3 regions of the Paraburkholderia sp. FW306-02-B genome follow, and region 1 is predicted to be linked to each of the others. Evidence: predicted binding sites of a transcription regulator. Region 1 holds the regulator's gene; each other region holds the start of a gene.
What was found. Region 1 encodes FNR, which switches genes on or off when oxygen is low (the NO sensors DNR and NnrR bind a similar motif). Its sites were predicted from a motif close to TTGATNNNNATCAA; they were not measured.
Positions count from the first base shown of each region.

Region 2: a site for FNR is predicted at 1,503-1,516, ahead of AC3WOG_RS30265 (PHA/PHB synthase family protein). Genes of this name have one in related genera too.
Region 3: a site for FNR is predicted at 1,718-1,731, ahead of arcD (arginine-ornithine antiporter). Genes of this name have one in related genera too.

Region 1 is NZ_JBYSXZ010000002.1:2,335,174-2,341,900, forward strand. Features, by position in the region: gene AC3WOG_RS31810 (dihydrodipicolinate synthase family protein) at 1-116, opposite strand, end outside; gene AC3WOG_RS31815 (helix-turn-helix transcriptional regulator) at 590-1,294, shown strand; gene AC3WOG_RS31820 (helix-turn-helix domain-containing protein) at 1,278-1,595, opposite strand; gene AC3WOG_RS31825 (acyl-homoserine-lactone synthase) at 1,748-2,341, shown strand; gene AC3WOG_RS31830 (FadR/GntR family transcriptional regulator) at 2,408-3,097, opposite strand; gene AC3WOG_RS31835 (universal stress protein) at 3,388-3,870, shown strand; gene fnr (fumarate/nitrate reduction transcriptional regulator Fnr) at 4,008-4,784, shown strand; gene AC3WOG_RS31845 (SUMF1/EgtB/PvdO family nonheme iron enzyme) at 4,915-6,237, shown strand; gene AC3WOG_RS31850 (hypothetical protein) at 6,361-6,727, opposite strand, start outside.
Region 2 is NZ_JBYSXZ010000002.1:2,016,994-2,023,720, reverse strand. Features, by position in the region: gene argF (ornithine carbamoyltransferase) at 1-524, shown strand, start outside; gene arcC (carbamate kinase) at 534-1,445, shown strand; gene AC3WOG_RS30265 (PHA/PHB synthase family protein) at 1,734-3,524, shown strand; gene AC3WOG_RS30260 (bifunctional enoyl-CoA hydratase/phosphate acetyltransferase) at 3,534-4,937, shown strand; gene AC3WOG_RS30255 (acetate/propionate family kinase) at 4,934-6,127, shown strand; gene fabI (enoyl-ACP reductase FabI) at 6,136-6,727, shown strand, end outside.
Region 3 is NZ_JBYSXZ010000002.1:2,025,303-2,032,029, forward strand. Features, by position in the region: gene AC3WOG_RS30280 (arginine deiminase) at 1-150, opposite strand, end outside; gene arcD (arginine-ornithine antiporter) at 176-1,657, opposite strand; gene AC3WOG_RS30290 (hypothetical protein) at 2,101-2,541, shown strand; gene atpD (F0F1 ATP synthase subunit beta) at 2,679-4,154, shown strand; gene AC3WOG_RS30300 (F0F1 ATP synthase subunit epsilon) at 4,151-4,609, shown strand; gene AC3WOG_RS30305 (AtpZ/AtpI family protein) at 4,606-4,923, shown strand; gene AC3WOG_RS30310 (N-ATPase subunit AtpR) at 4,916-5,197, shown strand; gene AC3WOG_RS30315 (F0F1 ATP synthase subunit A) at 5,194-5,892, shown strand; gene AC3WOG_RS30320 (F0F1 ATP synthase subunit C) at 5,889-6,137, shown strand; gene AC3WOG_RS30325 (F0F1 ATP synthase subunit delta) at 6,147-6,727, shown strand, end outside.

The DNA of each region.
Region 1 (6,727 bases):
CGGATCAGTGTGCGATTCTCAACTGCATCCAGCGTGTAATCGGCGCGGCGTGCCAGCGGCGGCACCGCCATGACCGAAGCGGCGAACTCGCAGTCGAGGATCGGAGAATCGTTCATGACGCCTCAAACGGGAACGGGGTTCGACGTTTAAGGTAGCACCGGGCGCGGATAGGTATCAAACAACTTTGAAAACGTTTGCGGCCTGCTTAGAATCCAGCATTAATTTCCTGATAAAACCGAATTAAGGTCTTTTTTTCCGAATTCCCGTAAGTGCAGTGATTGTCCGTGTGATTGAAAATGTATCTTACCAATCGAAAGCGGCTGGGCCAAGCCGCGAAAAATTAACCGCTATATTCCTGTGTTTATAGCAACGGAACCAAAAAAATCCGATATAAAGAGCAAATCGTGTGTTCCTTCGCACAAGCCACGCCGCAGCCGTTTCTTTCAAAATCCAGGCCGGATTTGCAAAGTAATTTTTAGTGATAGATTGTGGCGATAAAACAGCCGGACGGCAGGCCGTACCGCAATTAACCGCAACGGGTAGTTTGCGATCTGAGAGAGTTAAATTGTCGCTACACTTTATCGAGCAGATGGCTCCGTTACTGAACGCCGCGGATGAAGCGGAATGGTTCGGTGCCATCGCAAGGCTTGCCGACACATGGGGTTTCGATCGGATATTGATCGCCATGCTGCCGCGCCCGACCATTCGCCTCGAAGACGCCTATGTGCGCAGCACCTATGCGCCGACGTGGCGCCGCACCTATGACGAGCAGGGGCTCATGCACATCGACCCGACTGTTGCGCATTGCGCGACGCGCGCAACGCCGCTGATCTGGTCACCGGACATTTTCATGACCGCCCCGCAGCAATCGATGTATGAGGAAGCCCGCTCGCACGGCTTGCGCGCCGGGGTGACGTTGCCGATCCATGGGCCGAACCAGGAGGCCGGCATGATGTGCTTCGTCAATGACAGCAATCCGACCGAGGCATTCTGGCGCCATGTCGACGTAGCCCTGCCGAATCTCGTGCTAGTGCGCGATCTGGTGATCGACACCAGTCAGCGCCATTTGAATACGCACACCCAGACCTTATTGCCCAAACTCACGCCGCGCGAACGCGAATGTCTGAAATGGACCGCGCGCGGCAAATCCACCTGGGAAATTTCCCATATCCTGAGCTGTTCGGAAGCCGTCGTGAACTTCCACATGAAAAACATCAGGACGAAATTCGGTGTGAATTCGCGGCGCGCGGCGGCCGTCATCGCCGCGCAGCTCGGACTTATTGACCCGGGTTGAGCAAGGCGGCGGCGTCGCGGCTGTGCAGCACCCGCTCGGCCCGGCCGAGATCGGCGTCGGAAACGGTCTTGGTGAAGTAAAGGCCCAGCAGGATCGACACCGGCGCCGGGATTTCAGCGCCCGATTCGAACCGGCTGCCGCGCGATTGCGTCACGCCGAAGCGCGCCCAGAAGCGGCGCTGGCTCTCTTTTTTCTTCTTGCGGTAAGCGATGATCAGAACGCGATCCACCGCTGACGACGGTTCCGCAGGGCGGGGCTGGATGCCGGTTTGCGGTTGCCAGTGATTTTCGAGAATTTCCATGTCGTGTCCTGTCGGTTGATTACAGATGCTTATCTCGATTTTGCTTTACCCGATAAGCATGCACACCTATCCAGGTAGGTAGGTGGCAGAACGATTCAAAATGCATAAGTTTTCTTGCGTATTGGGTAACCCAACACGTTCAGGAGAACGTCATGCAAACAGCGATCCGGATTGGAATGCGTCAGGAATTTGACAACGCGGACATCAACGAGATGTACCGCCTGCGGGCTCGGGTTTTTCACGGGCGGCTCGGGTGGGACATCCCGACCATCGCGGGCATGGAAATCGACGGCTACGACGCGCTCGGGCCGCACTACATGCTGATTCAGGGCGACGACCACCACGTGCGCGGCTGTTGGCGCCTGATGCCGACCGAGGGCCCGAACATGCTGAAGGACACTTTCCCGCAGTTGCTGCACGGCGCGGCGGCGCCGGTCGGGCGGCATATCTGGGAATTGAGCCGGTTTGCGATCGAAACGGGCGGTGAGGAACAGTCGTTCGGTTTTGCCGACCTCACGATGCAGGCGATTCACGAGCTCGTGACGTTCGCCGACCGGATGGGCATTACGCGCTACGTCACGGTCACCACCACCCCGATCGAGCGGCTGCTGCGCAAAACCGGCATCGAGATCAGCCGGCTCGGCTCGCCGTTGCAGATCGGCGTGGAGCGCGCGGTGGCGCTGGATATCGCGGTCAGCCCGAAAACCCGCACTGCCCTGTTCGGGCCGATGGCCGTGGCAGCGTAGCCACAAGAAGCCCGGGCCGATACCGGACCGCGAATGCGGCGGTCCGATGTCGGCGTGTGGCGAAGTTCAGGAACCGAACATCCGGTCGAGCGCATTTTCGAGGTGCGCTCGCATCGCCTGACCGGCGGCCGGACCGTCCTTGCGACGGATCGCCTCCAGCACCGCCCGATGCTCGGCTTGCACGAGCCGCTGCCGCTCGACGGTCTTCACGAGCGACAGATTGCGCGACAAGTTCATGCTGAACAGGATCTGTTCTTCGATGAACGACATGACCGTGATAAAAAACGGATTCTTCGACGCGCGCGCCACCGCCAGATGGAACATGAAATCGTCTTTTGCACCGATGCCCTGGGTTTCGATGATGCGTTCCAGTTCGTCCCACGCGCGCTCGATCGAGGCGATGTCGTCGGCGTCGGCTTTGAGCGCGGCCTGTTCGGCAGCGCCCGCTTCGGTCACGATGCGAAATTCATAGCAGCGGCGGATGTCGGACAGCGTTTCGAGCGGCGCGAAACGGCGCACGTCCGGATCGGGGCGCCGCGCGACCGTGGTGCCGGAACCGTGCCGGGTCATGATGATGCCGTCCGCCCGCAGCCGCGCCAGCGCCTCGCGTACGGTCGGCCGCGAGGTCTCGAAGCGCTCGGCTAGCGCGTGCTCGGTAGGCAGCCGGTCGCCTTCCTTGTACTCGCCTTCGAGAATCCGATTGAGGATGTCGCCGTAGATCTTGTCGGGCAAGGCCGTCGTTTTGCGCTCGTTCATCAGCGGTGCTGAGCCAGCTTGTCTGAATAGGCTTTGATTGTAAGGCAAACCCGGGGCTATCTTGATTTCGCGCAGGCGTTTCAGATTGACGCGCAGGCCGGAAACGCTTGCTGCGCGGTACTTGTCATGCAATCAATCGAAGCAGCACAATTTGACAAGTGTTTGATTGACATCCTGCTCAGGGTGCGCCTTTTTCAGCAATCATTTAAGCTCACATGGGTAATGAATCGTCAATGAACACGGTCGTGCGCAATGGCCGCGACACCCGAATCCTACAGACGGGAGTTGATATGTACACACGCATCCTCGTAGCGGTCGACGGCAGCCATACCTCGCGCCGCGCGTTCGAAGCAGCGCTGGCGCTCGCCAAATCCACGGGCGCTGTTCTGCAACCGTTCTACGTCGTCGAAAACACGCCGATGTATTTCGAAGCGCCCGGCTACGACCCTTCGATTCTTCGCAACCGGCTGGTCGAGCAAGGCAAGGAACTCGGCGCGGAATTCGCGCAGGCCATGCGCAATCAGGGTGTGAAAGGCGAGCTCGCGGTGGGCGAAGCATCGTCGCTCGACGACGTGTCCACCGTGGTGCTGAAAGCCGCCGCCGCTTTCAACGCCGACCTGCTGGTAATGGGCACGCACGGCCGGCGCGGTTTTCAGCGCCTGATTCTCGGCAGCGTCGCCGAGCGCTGCGTGCGCCAGGCCAGCTTGCCGGTGCTGCTGATCCCCTCCGCTGCGGGCAAGAGCAGCGAAGCCGGCGCTCAACCGGACGCATAGCAGTACATCACCACAAGCAGAAGCGCGAGCGTGACATCGCGCAAGCAGCCTCGCTGCGCGAACGCGTCATTTTGCCGCGAAACGCGGGCCGTACGCGGTGGGACAATCAGTCATTACCCGACAAATGGCTGCTGAACATGCTGACTCCTACCGCTGTTACCGCCGATTCCGCTGTTGCTCCATCCGCGCGCGGCCGCGGTCGTGCTGCGCCGCCGCGGGCGAGCGGGCGCAGCGCCGCGCGTTGTTCGAACTGTTCGATGCGGCAGCTCTGCATGCCGCAAGGCCTGTCTCCAGATGAACTGCCGAAACTCGAAGCGTTGATTTGCACAGCGCGCTCGGTGCAGCGCGGCGCAGCGTTGTACCGCAGCGGCGACCCGTTCGACAATCTGTACGCCGTGCGGTCCGGTTCGATGAAAACCGTCATGGCGCACCGTGACGGCCGGGAACAGGTTACCGGCCTGCGCCTCGCCGGCGAAGCGCTCGGCCTCGACGGCATCAGCGAAGACGTGCACGCATGCAGCGCCCTGGCGCTCGAAGACAGCACTGTTTGCATCGTCCCCTACACGGCGCTCAAAACGTTGTGCCGCGAAATCAGTTCGATGCAGGAACGGCTGCACAAACTGCTGGGCGAACAGATCGTCCGCGAAGCCGCGCAAATGATGGTGCTCGGCTCGTTGTCGGCGGACGAACGCGTCGCGGCGTTCCTGCTCGACGTGTCGGAGCGCAACGCGCAACGCGGCTATTCGTCGGCGGAATTCAACCTGCGTATGACGCGCGAAGACATGGGCAGCTATCTCGGCATGACGCTCGAAACCGTCAGCCGTACCCTGTCAAGATTTCAAAAGCGCGGACTGATCGACACGCAAGGCAAGCACATCCGGATCGTCGATCTCGAAGGCTTGCGGCAGGTTTAAGCCGGACGCGAAGGACCTGGCCCGCGCCGCCACGTTCCCGTCTACCTCTTTTCGGTGCGCTTTCGCCTTGGCATGGCTCCTGCGAGCGGGTACAGTCTTTAGTCCGTCCCCCGCAAGGAGGCTTGGCGACATGAATCGCGACCCCGCCCCGCATCACCCGCTCGTCCAGCGTCTGATCGACGCGCGTCACGTCACCGACGCACTGTTCTCCATTGTCAAACCCGAGTTTCTGTATGACCGGCCGATCCGCGAGCGTCACCGGATTGTGTTTTACATCGGCCATCTGGAAGCCTTCGACCGCAACCTGCTGGATCAGCGTCTGTGCGACCTGCCCGCGTTCGATCCGCACCTCGACCAGCTCTTCGCGTTCGGTATCGATCCCGTCGACGGCGGCTTTCCCACCGATCAACCAGGCGACTGGCCGTCGCTCGAGGTCGTGCGCGGCTATGGGCTGCGCGCCCGTGAGCAGATCGACCGTGCGCTCGGTGCGCTGAGCGACTCGGCTCGTATCGGCCACGATGATGCGCAAGGCGGTGCGGCCGGGCAGTTGCTGAACGTTGCGATCGAGCATCGGCTGATGCATGCCGAAACGCTCGCCTACATGCTGCATCAGTTGCCGCTAGCGCAAAAGATCGCCGACTTACGCGAACCGGCGGCAACGCGCGTTGAGCGCGGCGCGATCAACGCGTCGATGGTCCGCGTGCCGGCCGGATCGGCGGTGCTCGGCATGGCGCGCGAAAGTGGCCGCTTCGGTTGGGACAACGAGTTCGGTGAATTGCGCGTCGATGTGCCCGCCTTCGAGATCGATCGCCACATGGTGACGAACGGCGCGTTTCGCCAGTTCATCGAGGCGGGCGGCTATCGTGAGCCGAAGTGGTGGTCGAACAAGGATTGGGCGTGGAAGGAAGCCGGGCAGATCGAACACCCCGCCTGCTGGTCACAGCGCAGCGAAGACCGCGAGCGCGGCAAAGACGGCGCATGGACATTACGCACGATGTTCGACGAGGTGCCTCTGCCGCTCGATTGGCCTGTGTACGTCAGCCACGCCGAAGCCAGCGCCTACGCGCGCTGGGCCGGCAAGACACTCCCCACGGAGGCGCAATGGCAACGCGCGGCCCACGGCGCACCGCACGCCGCGTCGGGCAATTTCGATTTCCGAAGCTGGGACCCGCAGCCGGTCGACGCATATCCGGATAACGTCAGCGCATTCGGCGTCGAAGGTCAGTTCGGCAATGGTTGGGAGTGGACCTCGACGATATTCGACGCGCTGCCGGGCTTCGAAGCGTTTCCGTTTTATCCCGGCTATTCCGCCAATTTCTTCGACGGGCAGCATTACGTGCTCAAAGGCGGCTCGGCGCGCACTGCGCGATGCATGTTGCGGCCGGCTTTCCGCAACTGGTTTCAGCCGCACTATCAGTATGTCTATGCGGGGTTCAGGTGCGTGCGGCTTTGACGAATAAAGCATAAGTTGACACATAAAATCACCTATCGCTTTATTCCTGGAAAAGTCATCTATCGCTTAACTTTGTGAACAAGGTCATCTATCGCTTTGCCACCGGTTACAGACGCAACGACTTCAAACGGGCGTTCTTTCCTTTACCCAGAGAAACAGTCGCTCCTCTGCCCCCCCTCTATAAAACATGGTCTTGCCGTGCTCGAACAGATTGCTCCGATTGAACACGAGCCCGTCGTGTTCAAATCGCGCTTTGAGCGCACGCAGATTGCGCCCAATCCTTAGAAGCCGCAGCCATCTGCGCCGTCGAACCAGGCAAAGGCGCCTTTCACGCAGCTCAAACACCAATTCCGGAAACAACTGGGTCAACCTTGTCACATTCACGCCCAGCTTCCCTGCAAGAGCCGTAAACGTTATGTCCGGTGTCTCAGCGAGTGTTGCAGGCAGGAGTTTCTCGATTTCAGCCTTGCTCTTTGTGGCTCGCCGCCGG
Region 2 (6,727 bases), 320 kb from region 1:
TCTGCTACCTCGGCGACGCCCGCTTCAACATGGGCAATTCGCTGCTGATCGGCGGCGTGCAGATGGGTATGGACGTGCGCATTGCCGCGCCGCGCGAACTGTGGCCGCACGACGACCTCGTGGGACCGATGCGGCGCCTTGCGGAACGGACCGGCGCTCGCGTAACGATCGTCGAGGATCCTCATGAGGCCGTGAGCGGCGCCGACTTCGTCTATACCGACGTATGGGTTTCGATGGGCGAGCCGGTGGAGGCCTGGGGGCCACGCATCGAGCGCCTGCGGCCCTACCAGGTCAACGCGTCGTTGATGAAAGCAACCGGCAAACAGCGCACCCACTTCATGCATTGCCTGCCCGCCTATCACAATCTGGAGACCGAAACCGGCCGGCAGATTCACGAGCACTTCGGTCTGTCCGAGCTCGAAGTCAGCGACGAAGTCTTCGAATCGAATGCGTCGATTGTGTTTTCGCAGGCTGAAAATCGCATGCACACGATCAAGGCGGTACTCGTCGCGACACTCGCTTAAGGAACCATCATGCGCATTCTGATCGCACTGGGCGGCAACGCCCTGCTTCGACGCGGCGAGCCGATGACGATGTCCCACCAGATCGCCAATATCCGCCGCGCCGCACTGCAGATCGCGCGGCTTGCCGACGGCAACCAGTTGATCGTCGCGCACGGCAACGGGCCCCAGGTCGGTTTGCTGGCATTGCAGGCCGCCGCCGCGGGTGCGGCTGGCGCGGCGCCGCTGGACGTGCTCGACGCCGAGTCGGAAGGCATGATCGGCTATCTGCTCGAGCAGGAACTGGCCAACGCCTTGCCGCCGCAGCGGCAGGTGGCGACGCTGCTGACGCGCGTCGAGGTCGACGGCGGCGACCCGGCCTTCCTTCACCCCACCAAACCCATCGGTCCCGTTTACGCGGAGGCGGAGGCGGAACGTCTGGTCATCAGCAAAGGCTGGGCCGTTGCGCCGGACGGCAACGGTTTCCGGCGCGTCGTCGCGTCGCCGAAACCGCAACGCATCGTCGCGCTTGAGCCCATTCATTGGCTGCTCGACCACGATGCCGTGGTGATCGCAGCCGGCGGCGGCGGAATTCCGGTCACGGTCGCGGCGGATGGCCGGACCCGCTGCGGCGTGGAGGCCGTGATCGACAAGGATCTGTGCAGCGCGCTGCTGGCGGCAGACGTGGACGCCGATCTGCTGCTGATCGCCACCGACGTGGACGCGGTTTATGCCGACTGGCACACGGCGAGCGAACGCGTGCTGCACGAGGTGACGGTGGCGGGACTTCGGTCGATGTCTTTCCCTGCCGGCTCTATGGGACCGAAGGTCGAGGCGGCGTGCGAGTTCGCCACCCGCACTGGCCGGCCGGCAGTCATCGGCTCGCTCGACCACATCGAGGAGATGGCAAGCGGTACGGCGGGCACGCGCGTCACGCGCGCGTAAGCAGCGTTCAACGATCGGTTATCCCGTGGTTATCCCGTTTCCCCGCCCCCACTTCGATTGACCGAGATCAAAGGTCGGGGCCGGCGGGCGGCTAAAGTCCAAACATCAGGCAATTGCTGCGCCGCACAATCCGGGCGCGTCTTTTGCTGTGTCAGCGCAGTGCATCTGGCTTCCAGGCATGTCCCGCGTCCGGAACATTGTTGCTGACGTGATCGTCGTCTCCCAGTGGTTTCGCGCTTATCCAGCGATACCGTCGAACCAGGCGCAGTCGAACGCAAAGGAATCTCAATGGACACCCGCACGCGAGCTGTCAGCGCCGCCCTCCCCACCCCAGTGGGCGGCGCTGCGCCCAGCCTCGATAGCAAAACGTTTCGCGATCTGGACCACGCCAAGGAGGCGCTCATCGCGCGCATGACCGCCGGTCTCTCGCCGGCGGCGCTGGGTGCGGCGCTGTCCGATTGGCTTATTCATCTCGCGGTCGCGCCGGGCAAGCAGCTCGAACTGGCGTCGCTGTGCGTGTCGAATGTGAGGCGGCTATCCGAATATCTCGTCCAGCTTGCACTCGGGCGGACAGCGCCTCTTTTGACGGCGCCGTCGCCTGCCGACCACCGGTTTCGTGCCGACGCGTGGCAGGTCGAACCATACCGCCTGTGGCAGCAAAGTTTCCTGCTTGCCGAGCAGTGGTGGAATACGGCAACCCGCAACGTGCCGGGCGCCACGCGCCACCACGAGGACGTCGCGGCGTTCGTTGCGCGCCAGTTGCTCGACATAATGGCGCCGGCGAATTTCCCGCTCACCAACCCCGAAGTTCTCCAACGCGCGGCGGCCACACGCGGCCTGAGCCTGGCACAGGGTGCCCGCAATGCGTTCGACGATGCGAACCGCGCGGCCTGCGGCAAGCCCGCCGCCGGGATGGAGCAGTTCAAGGTCGGCGTGAACCTGGCTGCCACGCCCGGCAAGGTCGTGTTCCGCAATCACCTGATCGAGCTCATCCAGTACGGCCCCGCAAGCGAGGCGGTTCTCGCCGAACCCGTCCTGATCGTGCCGGCGTGGATCATGAAGTACTACATCCTGGATCTGTCGCCGCACAATTCGCTGATTCGCTACCTGGTCGAGCAAGGCCACACGGTGTTCTGCATTTCGTGGCGCAACGTGGAGAGCGAAGACCGCAATCTGGGTCTCGACGATTACCGGCAATCAGGCGTGATGGCGGCGCTCGACGCCGTCTCGCGGATCGCGCCGGACCGGCGCATTCATGCAACCGGCTATTGCCTCGGCGGCACCTTGCTGTCGATCGCCGCGGCGGCGATGGCCGAAGCCGGCGACGAACGGCTCGTCTCGATCTCGCTGTTTGCCGCGCAGACGGACTTCACCGAGCCCGGCGAACTGCAACTTTTCATTGACGACAGCGAAGTCTATTTCCTCGAAAGCATGATGTGGTCGCAAGGCTATCTTGCCGCCGACCAGATGTCCGGCGCGTTCCAGTTGCTCCAGTCGAACGATCTGATCTGGTCGCGCGTGATTCGCGACTATCTGCTCGGAGCGCGCGAACCGGCGATCGACCTGATGGCCTGGAATGCCGATGCGACCCGCATGCCGTACCGGATGCATTCGGAATATCTGCGGCGCCTCTTTCTCGATAACGACCTGGCTTCTGGCCGATACGTGGTCGATGCGCGGCCTGTCTCGATTCGCAACATCCGCGCGCCGATGTTCGTGGTGGGTACTGAGAGCGATCACATCGCGCCATGGCAATCAGTCTACAAGATCCACAACCTGTCCGATACCGACATCACGTTCGTGCTGACGAGCGGCGGTCACAACGCGGGCATTGTCAGCGAGCCCGGGCATCCGCACCGGCACTTCAGGATGAAACTCAGCGCGGCCAACGACCTGCGTATCGGCCCCGATGAGTGGGTGACCGCCGTCACGGTGCAGGACGGATCGTGGTGGCCGGTATGGAGCGACTGGCTCAAAGCGCATTCGGGTCCGCAGCGCGTGGCGCCGCCGCCGATGCCGGCCGGCGAGAACGGTCAGCCGCTGGCGGACGCGCCCGGCACTTACGTTTTCCAGGTTTAGGAGGCGCTTGTGAACGACAACCTGTTGCGCAACCGGACTTTCGATGAACTGGCCATCGGCGAATCGGCGTCACTCGTGCGGTTAGCCATGCAGAACGATATCGACCTGTTCGCCGCCGTGTCCGGCGATATCAACCCCGCGCATGTTGATGCGGCTTTCGCATCGGGCGACCTGTTCGGTCACGTGGTGGTCCACGGCATGTGGACCGCCGCGCTGATCTCCGCCCTGCTCGGCACGAGGCTGCCCGGCCCGGGCACCATCTATCTCGACCAGACCTTGCAGTTCCGCCGCCCAGTCGCGCCAGGCGACACCGTCACGGCGAAAGTGACAGTGAAGGAAAAACGCCCGGACAAGCGCATCGTCCTGCTCGACACCTGTTGCACGAATCAGGCAGGCGACGTGGTGTTGCTAGGCACGGCGACCGTGATCGCCCCTTCAACACCGGTTGTGTGGCCGTCCGCGCCGCGCCCCGATGTCTCGGTACGGCGGCACGACCGCTACGAGGCGTTCATCCACGAGGCGCGGACCCGTCCCGCGTTGCGTACCGCGATCGTCCATCCGTGCTCCGTGGAAGCCATCATGGCGGCGCTCGAGGCCCGCGACGAAGGCCTGCTCGAGCCCGTGCTGGTCGGCCCGGAGGCAAAAATCCGCGCTGCTGCGGAGGCGGCCGGCGTGAGTCTCGACGGCACGCAGATCGAGGCGGTCGAGCACAGCCACGCGGCGGCCGCGCGCGCGGTCGAGCTGGGCGCGGCCGGTCAGGTTGCCGCGTTGATGAAAGGCAGCCTGCACACGGACGAGTTGCTCGCCGCGGTCGTCGCGCCGGCATCCGGCCTGCGCACCGCGCGGCGCATCAGCCATGTCTATGCGATGGACGTGCCGGCCTATCCGAAGCCGCTGGTCGTCACCGACGCCGCCGTCAATATCGCGCCGTCGCTCGAACACAAGCGCGACATCTGCCAGAACGCGATCGACCTGCTGCATGTCATGGGCGTCGAACTGCCGCGGGTCGCGGTGCTCGCCGCAGTGGAAACGGTCAATGCCAGAATGCCGACCACACTCGACGCGGCCGCCCTCACCGTGATGGCCGCACGTGGCCAGATCGCCGGGGCGCTGGTCGACGGCCCGCTTGCGTTCGACAACGCCATCAGCTTCGCGGCGGCGAAAACCAAACAAATCAATTCGCCGGTGGCGGGTCAGGCAGACATTCTGCTGGTCCCTGACCTGGAAGCCGGCAACATGCTCGCCAAGCAACTCACGTACTTCGCCGGCGCCGACGCGGCGGGCCTTGTGCTCGGTGCGCGCCTGCCGATCATCGTCACGAGCCGCGCCGACAGCATGCGCGTGCGCCTCGCTTCCGCGGCGCTCGCCAAGCTGGCAGCCGAACGCACGCCGGGAGGTCCGATCCGATCATGAGCGCCCCACTCCTGCTGACGTTCAATCCCGGCTCCTCAACCATCAAGATCGGCTTATACAGCGTGCTGGACCGCGCGGCGTCGAGAATCGGTCATGGCTTGATCGATTTGCGGCATCAGCCGTTACGCCTTCATCTCGTCCACGGCGGCGGGGCGAACGACATTCCGCTCAAAGCTGCCGTCAACGACGACCTTCACGAGGTCCTCGACGAGACGCTCGGATGGTTCGCCGCACACTTTCCTCTCGACGATCTGGTTTGCGTCGGCCATCGCGTGGTGCACGGCGGCGATCGTTTTGGCGGGCCCGTGGCGATCGACGACGCAACGCTCGCGGCGATCGCCGCGCTCGTGCCGCTCGCCCCGCTGCACCAGCCGCAGAGCGTGCGGCTCATCCGGGCCATCCGGCATCTGCGGCCGCATCTCCTGCAGACGGCGTCATTCGACACGGCATTTCACCGCACCCAGACCGATCTCGTGCGGCGCTTTGCGATTCCGCGCCCGCTCTTCGATCAGGGCATCAAGCGCTACGGCTTTCACGGTCTCTCTTATCAGTTCGTCATTGGCGAGTTCGCGCGTCAGTTCCCGCTCCGCGCGCGCGGCAAGGTCGTCGCCGCGCACCTCGGCAGCGGCGCCAGTCTGTGTGCGTTAGAGGCGGGGATGAGCCGCGACTCCAGCATGGGTTTTTCGACGCTCGACGGCATCCCGATGTCGACCCGCTGCGGCGTGCTCGATGCCGGTGTCGTGCTCCATCTGCTCGACCAGAAGGCCCTCGACGTCAAGAAAGTCGAGACGATGCTGTACGAGCAATCCGGCCTGCTCGGCGTTTCCGGCATCAGTGCGGACAGTCGTGAACTGCTGGCAAGCGAGCGTCCCGAGGCTCGCGAAGCCCTTGATCTCTTTGCGTTCCGCATTGCCGGCGAGACGGCGCGGCTTGCGGCCACACTGGGCGGTCTGGACAGTTTCGTGTTCACGGCCGGCATCGGCGAACACCAGCCTGAAGTGCGCGCCGCGATAGGCGAGCGGCTCGCATGGCTGGGCGTCGAGCTCGACCCGCACGCCAACGGCAGCAATGACCGCGTCATCAGCAGCGCGCGTAGCCGGGTCACCGTGCTCGTGCTGCCCACCGACGAGGAGCAGATCATCGCCGATGAGGCTGTCACGGTGCACCACCGCGAGGCGATCAAGCCATGAAGCCAATCATCGATCTGTCGGGCAAGCGCGGACTCGTTGTCGGCATCGCCAACGAGCACAGTATCGCCGCCGGCTGCGCGGCGTCGTTTCGCGAGGCCGGTGCGGAACTGGCCGTGACCTACCTGAACGAAAAGGCCGAACCTTTTGTCCGGCCGGTCGCCGAGGCGCTCCAGGCGGCAATTGTTATGCCCTGCGACGTACGCGTTGCCGGGCAACTGGAAGCGGTGTTCGAGCGACTCTCGCACGATTGGGGACGACTTGATTTTGTCCTTCACTCGATCGCGTTCGCGCCCGGCGACGACCTGCACGCGAGCCTTGTCGATTGCTCCGCCGACGGCTTCGCACTCGCGATGGACGTGTCGTGCCACTCGTTTATCCGCATGACGAAGCTCGCGCTGCCGCTGATGTCCGGCGGTGGCAGCCTGATGACCGTGAGTTTTTATGGCGCCGAGCGCGCAGTCGATCACTACAACGTGATGGGACCGGTGAAGGCGGCGCTCGAGTCGAGCGTCCGCTATCTGGCCGCCGATCTGGCGGCTCGCCGCATTCATGTCCATGCGATCTCCGCCGGCGCGGTGAAAACACGTGCCGCGTCGGGTA
Region 3 (6,727 bases), 310 kb from region 1:
GTGATCGGTCCTGGCCCTGGAGACCCACAAGACATCGTCGAACAGCAGTTCGCGGCAATTCGCAGGCGTCAGGCGCGCCTGGGCGAGCCCGGGCCGACAGACCATGACCTTGCGCAAGGTGCCGACTTCGGAGTAGACGCCGGGTGCCATAGCAGTTTTCCTTTTGATTAGCGGTTTACAGGCCTAGTGCGCCGCTCGCCAGCAGCCATGCGGCGATGGCGGCGAGCGCGACCAGGGCGGCCAGAATGACGGCCTCGAAGGGCTTGAAAAGACCTGCGCCGCGTTCGCGTTTCGCCCACCCGTACAGCAGCACGCCGGGCGCATAGAGCAGGGCGGAAAGCAGCAGATACTTCGGGCCGGCTGCATACAGCAACCAGCAGCAATAGACGCTCGCGGTCGCACCGATCAGCATGTCGCGGCCGCGGACGGTGTCGGTCACCGCGTAGCCTTCGCCGCGCATGGCAATGCGGGTGGCGTACACCGCCGAGAAGAGATAAGGGATCAGGATCATCGAGGTCGCGAGCGAAATCAGCGCCTGATAGGTCGCGTTCGATACCAGCGTGATAATCAGGAACAGCTGCACGAGCCCATTCGTCACCCACAGTGCATTGGCCGGTACGCCGTGGCTGTTTTCGCGCGCGAGGAAGGCCGGCATCACGCCGCCGCTCGCCGGCGTGAAAAGCGTTTCCGCCGCCAGCAAGGTCCATGCGAGCAGCGCGCCGCCGACCGACACCAGCAGCCCGAGGCTGATCAGCACCGCGCCCCAGGTGCCGACGGCCTGGTCGAGCACGCCTGCCATCGACGGGTTCTTCATGGCGGCCAGATCGCCCTGCGAGACGATGCCGAGCGACAACAGCGACACCGCCATCAGCAACAGCAGCACCACAACGAAACCGAGCATCGTGGCGCGCCCGATATCCTCGCGACGTTGCGCGCGGGCCGAGAACACATTGGCGCCTTCGATGCCGATGAACACCCAGACCGTGATCAGCATGGTGCTTTTGACCTGCGTGAACACGCCGCCGAGCTTCGGGCTGCCCCAGAAGTCCTGCGTGAAGATATGGCTTCTGAAGGCGGCGAGCGCGAGCACAATGAACAGCAGCAGAGGAACGACCTTGGCCACGGTGGTCACCGCATTGAGAATGGCAGCGCTACGCACGCCGCGCAGAATCACCGCGTGCATGATCCACAGCACGATCGACTCGCCCAACACCGCGGCACGTGTGTTGCCGTCGCCGAACACCGGAAAGAAATAGCCGAGCGTACCGAAGACGATGACGAGATAGCCGACATTGCCGATCCACGCGCTGACCCAGTAACCCCAAGCCGAGTTGAAGCCGACGAACTCGCCGGCGCTGGCGCGCGCGTATGCGTAGATGCCGTTGTCGAGATCGGGTTTGCGCGTCGTCAGGGTCTGATAGACGAAAGCGAGCATCAACATGCCCGCACCGGTGATCAGCCAGCCAATCAGTACGGCAGCGGCGCCGGCGCCCGACGCCATGTTCTGCGGCAACGAAAACACGCCGCTGCCGATCATCGAGCCGATCACAAGCGCCGTCAGCAGGCCGAGCTGCAAGGGTTTCGCCGCCTGGGCATTGGTCTGGACAGCCGGTCCGGGAGTCGACGACCTCGAAAATGAGTCCGCTAGATTCTTCATGACACGCCCTCACTGGTTTTTAAGACACAGTGATTAGGTCACTTCGGGACGGCCGGTCGATTGATCTGGATCAGTCATATATCGGTGACGGTGTCGGCCGCCGTCGGGAAAGCCGGCTCAGCCGGTGTGATGACGGGCAAGTCCGTCGTTTGACATGGATCATAAGAACCCGCTGAAGCGCACCTATGCTCGTGGCATGCACAGCGAATCCCGCAGATTGCTTTCTTTTGCAGCTTCGCCGGACAAGGCGCTGACAAAGCGATGAGGGCGATGCGCAAGCTTGCGGGCAAGCCGGCGGTTGCCGAATGCAAAGTCACAGCCGCAGTAGCGCGACGAGGCGCAGACGCCGCGTTGACCGTTTTTTGTCCGCGTGCTCAAAGGACACATCGCCAGATTCAAAGCGCTTGAATGGATGTGCTGATTCGTCGAGGGGTCGAGCGGATATGAACAACAGGCTGTTTCTCGTGCTTGCCGTCGTGGGGCTTGCGGCATGCACGACCCAGGCACGCATTGCTGAGTTCCGCGATGCCGAGATCCAACTCGAAGAGGCGCGTGCCCACGCGTGGATGAACTGTTCTACGCGCGCGGACTGCGATCGTCTATGGAGCCGGACGAAGACGTACGTCGCGCAACACTCGATAACGCCGATCCGCCGCGCGGATGAAACGGCAATCGAAACGGCCGAGCCGCATACCTACGGCGCGGTCTATATATGGGCGACAAGGACAACCGACGACAGCGGCGCCTCGACGATCAGACTGAAAGCCATGTGCCGGGGCATGTATCGCGCCGACGGCAATCCGGGCTGGCTGTACAGCACTTGCGCCGAACAGATTCGCGCAGTCGAAATGAACTTCCTGCCGTTCATCGGCGCTTCATCCTGACGGGCATCGGAGAAACCGCTTTCCCGCCCACGCCTCTTTAAGGGGTCATTTCCAGCAGGTTTGATGAAGATCAGTTTGTCGGCCGGCTGCGGCGGTATCTTCCGACTGTTCGAACGCGGCCGTATGGAGGCCCAACAATGTCGGCTCATCCGGCAGCACCACCTTCGACAATTCCGTCAGCCGCTACCGACGGGTATGTGCTCGCCGTGCGTGGCGCGGTTGTTGACGTCATGTTTGTCGACGACACGCTTCCCCCCGTCAACGACGCGCTCCTCATCCTCTCGGACGACCTCGCGCCGGTTCTCGCAGAGGTGCAAGCTCACCTGAGCGAAACAACCGTGCGGGCGCTAGCGCTGCAATCGACGGCGGGATTGCGGCGCGGCGCCCGCGTGAGCGTGCGCGGCGGCCCCATCGAAGCGCCCGTCGGCGAAACTGTTCTGGGCAGGCTGCTGGATGTGACCGGGGCGACACGTGACGACGGCGAAGCCTTATCCGCGCAGATCGAGCGCCGCCCGATTCATCGCGCGGCGCCGCCGCTCGCGTCGCAGAAAGGCACCACGACGCTTTTCGCCACGGGCATCAAGGTGATCGATCTGCTCGCGCCGCTCGCCCAGGGCGGCAAGGCGGCGATGTTCGGCGGTGCAGGGGTCGGCAAGACCGTGCTGGTCATGGAATTGATCCATGCGATGGTGGAGCGCTATCAAGGGATTTCCGTATTCGCGGGGGTCGGCGAACGCTCACGGGAAGGGCACGAAATGCTGCTCGATATGCGCACGTCCGGCGTGCTGGCGCGCACCGTGCTGGTCTATGGACAGATGAACGAGCCGCCTGGAGCCCGCTGGCGCGTGCCCTTTACCGCGCTGACGATCGCTGAGTATTTCCGCGACGAACACCGGCAAAACGTGTTGCTGCTGATGGATAACGTGTTCCGTTTCGTGCAGGCGGGTGCGGAGGTGTCCGGCTTGCTGGGACGCATGCCGTCCAGAGTCGGCTACCAGCCCACGCTCGCGAGCGAAGTCGCAAGCCTGCAGGAGCGCATCGTGTCGGTCGGCGACGTCTCGGTCACCGCAATCGAAGCGGTGTACGTGCCGGCCGACGATTTCACCGACCCCGCAGTGACCGCGATCGCCGCGCACATCGACAGCATGGTCGTGCTGTCGCGTTCGATGGCGGCCGAAGGCATGTATCCGGCGATCGATCCGATTGCTTCGTCGTCGATCCTGCTCGATCCGCTGGTGGTCGGCGAGGAGCACGCGGCGGTCGCCACCGAGGTGCGCCGGATCATCGAACATTATCGTGAGTTGCAGGACGTCATCTCATTGCTCGGTATCGAGGAACTGGGTGCCGAGGACCGCACCCTCGTGGGGCGTGCGAGGCGCTTGCAGCGCTTCCTGACGCAGCCGTTCGCCGTGACCGAAGCCTTTACGGGCGAAGCGGGCCGTTCGGTGGCGCTCGCCGATACGATCGCCGGCTGCAAGGCGATTCTGGCAGGCGAGTGCGATACGTGGCAGGAAAGCTCGCTTTACATGATCGGCACACTCGACGAAGGCCGCCTTAAAGAGCAAACCACAGCGCAAGACGGCGTGGCCCTGGCCACGGAGCAGTCGACATGAGCGGCACACTTTTGACGCTGACCTTGGCGACACCGTCACAGGTGTGGTTCGACGCTGTCGAGATCGTCTCCCTGCGCGCGGAAGATGAAAGCGGCTCGTTCGGCATCCGCACGGGACATGCCGACTTCGTCACGCTGCTGACGCCCTCAGTGGTCCGCTGGACGTGTGCGGACGGCTCGCTCCACTTCTGTGCGATCGATGGCGGGGTGCTGCTGGTATCGCACGGAACGAAGGTCTCCATTGCATGCAGGGAAGCGATCCCCGGCGACGCCCTGGAAGGCCTCGAAGCCGGCGTTCGCAGCCGCCACGCCAGCGAGGCCGATGCGGCGCGGCGCGCCCGCGTCGACCAGTTGCGGCTGCATGCGCGCGCCGTGCGCCAGATACTGCGCTATCTGCGGCCGCGCGCAGGCGCCGACGGCGCGGCTGCGGAGAGCCTTGGAGGCACGCTGCGATGACCGGGCGCCACGCCAACGAGCACAAGCTGCGCGACCAGCGGACCGCCGACGCGGCCCGGCAGGCCGCCGAGCGCGATTCGCGCGGGCGCGAGGAGCCGGAGCCGTCGCTCGGCAGCCGGCTCGGCCAGATCGGTATCCTCGGCTGGGCCATCGTCCTGCCGACGCTCATGGGTCTCGCGCTGGGACATTGGCTGGACCGGACCTTCGGCACGCGCGTGTTCTTCTCGGCGCCGCTCCTGATGATCGGCGCGGCGGTGGGCTTCTGGTCGGCATGGAAATGGATGCATCGCCAGCAACGGAACCATCATGAATAATCCACTACCGTCGACGGCGACCCAACTCGCACTGGGGCTCGCAATCGGAACCCTGGCCGGCGCGTGGCACTTCATGTCACTGCGCTGGAACTGGCCGTTGTTCGCAGCGGGCAAAGCGATGGCCGCACTGGCCTTGCAGCTTGCCAGGTTCGCGCTCACCAGCGCGCTGCTGCTGATGCTCGCGCATGCCGGCGCGCTCGCGCTGCTCGCGGGCACGATGGGGTTTCTGCTGGCGCGTGCTGTCGCGGTGCGCCGCCATGGAGGTGGCCAGTGACCACCTCACCGCTGGCGACCGCGCCGCTGCTGCATCTCGGTCCGCTATCCATTACGGAGCCGGTACTCGTCACCTGGGCGATCATGATTCTGGTGACCGTGGGGGCGGTCTTGCTGAGCCGGAGCCTGTCGATCGCGCCGACCCGGCGGCAAACCGCGCTTGAACTGCTGGTCGTGACGATCGACCAGCAGATTCGCGACACCATGCAAACCGGGCCCGCCACCTACCGTGCGTTGATCGGCACGCTGTTCGTCTTCGTGCTGATCGCCAACTGGTCCGCGCTGGTGCCCGGGGTCACGCCGCCGACCGCGCATATCGAGACCGATGCCGCGCTGGCGCTGATCGTGCTGGGCGCCACGGTCTTCTACGGCATCCACATGCGCGGCACGGCCGGCTACCTTGCGGCGTTCGCCGAACCGAGCTGGATCATGATCCCGTTGAACGTCGTCGAGCAGATCACCCGGACGTTCTCACTCGTCGTTCGCCTGTTCGGCAACGTGATGAGCGGTGTGTTCGTGATCGGCATCATCCTGTCGCTCGCAGGTCTGCTCGTACCCATTCCGCTGATGGCGCTGGACCTGCTGACCGGCGCCGTGCAAGCCTATATTTTTTCCGTGCTGGCGATGGTTTTCATCGGTGCGGCAATCAGCGATACCGATCAACAGGTCAGCATAAAAAAGGGCGAAATCTCATGAATAACCTCATCGAAGTTGTCAGCATCGCCGCCGCGGCGCTCGCCGTGTCGTTCGGCGCGATCGGGCCGGCGCTTGCCGAAGGCCGTGCGGTCGCAGCCGCGATGGATGCGATCGCGCGGCAGCCGGACTCGGCCGGAACCATGTCGCGCACGCTCTTCGTGGGGCTTGCGATGATCGAAACGATGGCGATCTATTGCCTGGTGATCGCCTTGCTGCTGCTGTTCGCCAACCCGTTCGTCAAATAGGCGGCGGCCATGCGAATCGACTGGTCCACGCTCGCGCTGCAGACGATCAATGCGCTCGTGCTCATCTGGCTGCTGGCGCGCTTCCTGTTCCGTCCGGTCGCGGACATCATCGCCGAGCGTCAGAAAGCGGCCCAGGCGCTGATCGCGGACGCCGACGCAGCTAAGCTCGCAGCAGTCCTCGAACGCGAGGCGGCGGCGCGCGAGACGCAGCACCTTGTTGCCGCTCGGGCGGAGGGCATGAAAACGATCGCTGCGGAGGTCGAGGGCGAGAAGGCCGCGCTGCTGGCGGCGGCGCATGCGGACGCGGACAGGCTGCGCGCGACAGCCGCCGCCGAAGCCGAGGCCGCGCACCTCGAACAGGAAAAACGTGTCGCGGACCGGGCGACGCAGCTCGCCGTCGATATCGCGGCAAAGCTGCTTGAGCGGCTGCCTGACAGTACGCGCGTGAGCGGTTTTGTCGACGGTCTCGTCGACGGGGTCGCGCAACTGCCCGCCAAGGTTCGCGCAGAACTCGGCGCACATGGCGTGGCGCTTTCACTCGCTGCGCCGCGCGCGCTGAGCTTGCAGGAGCAGGAGAGTTGCCGCGCCGC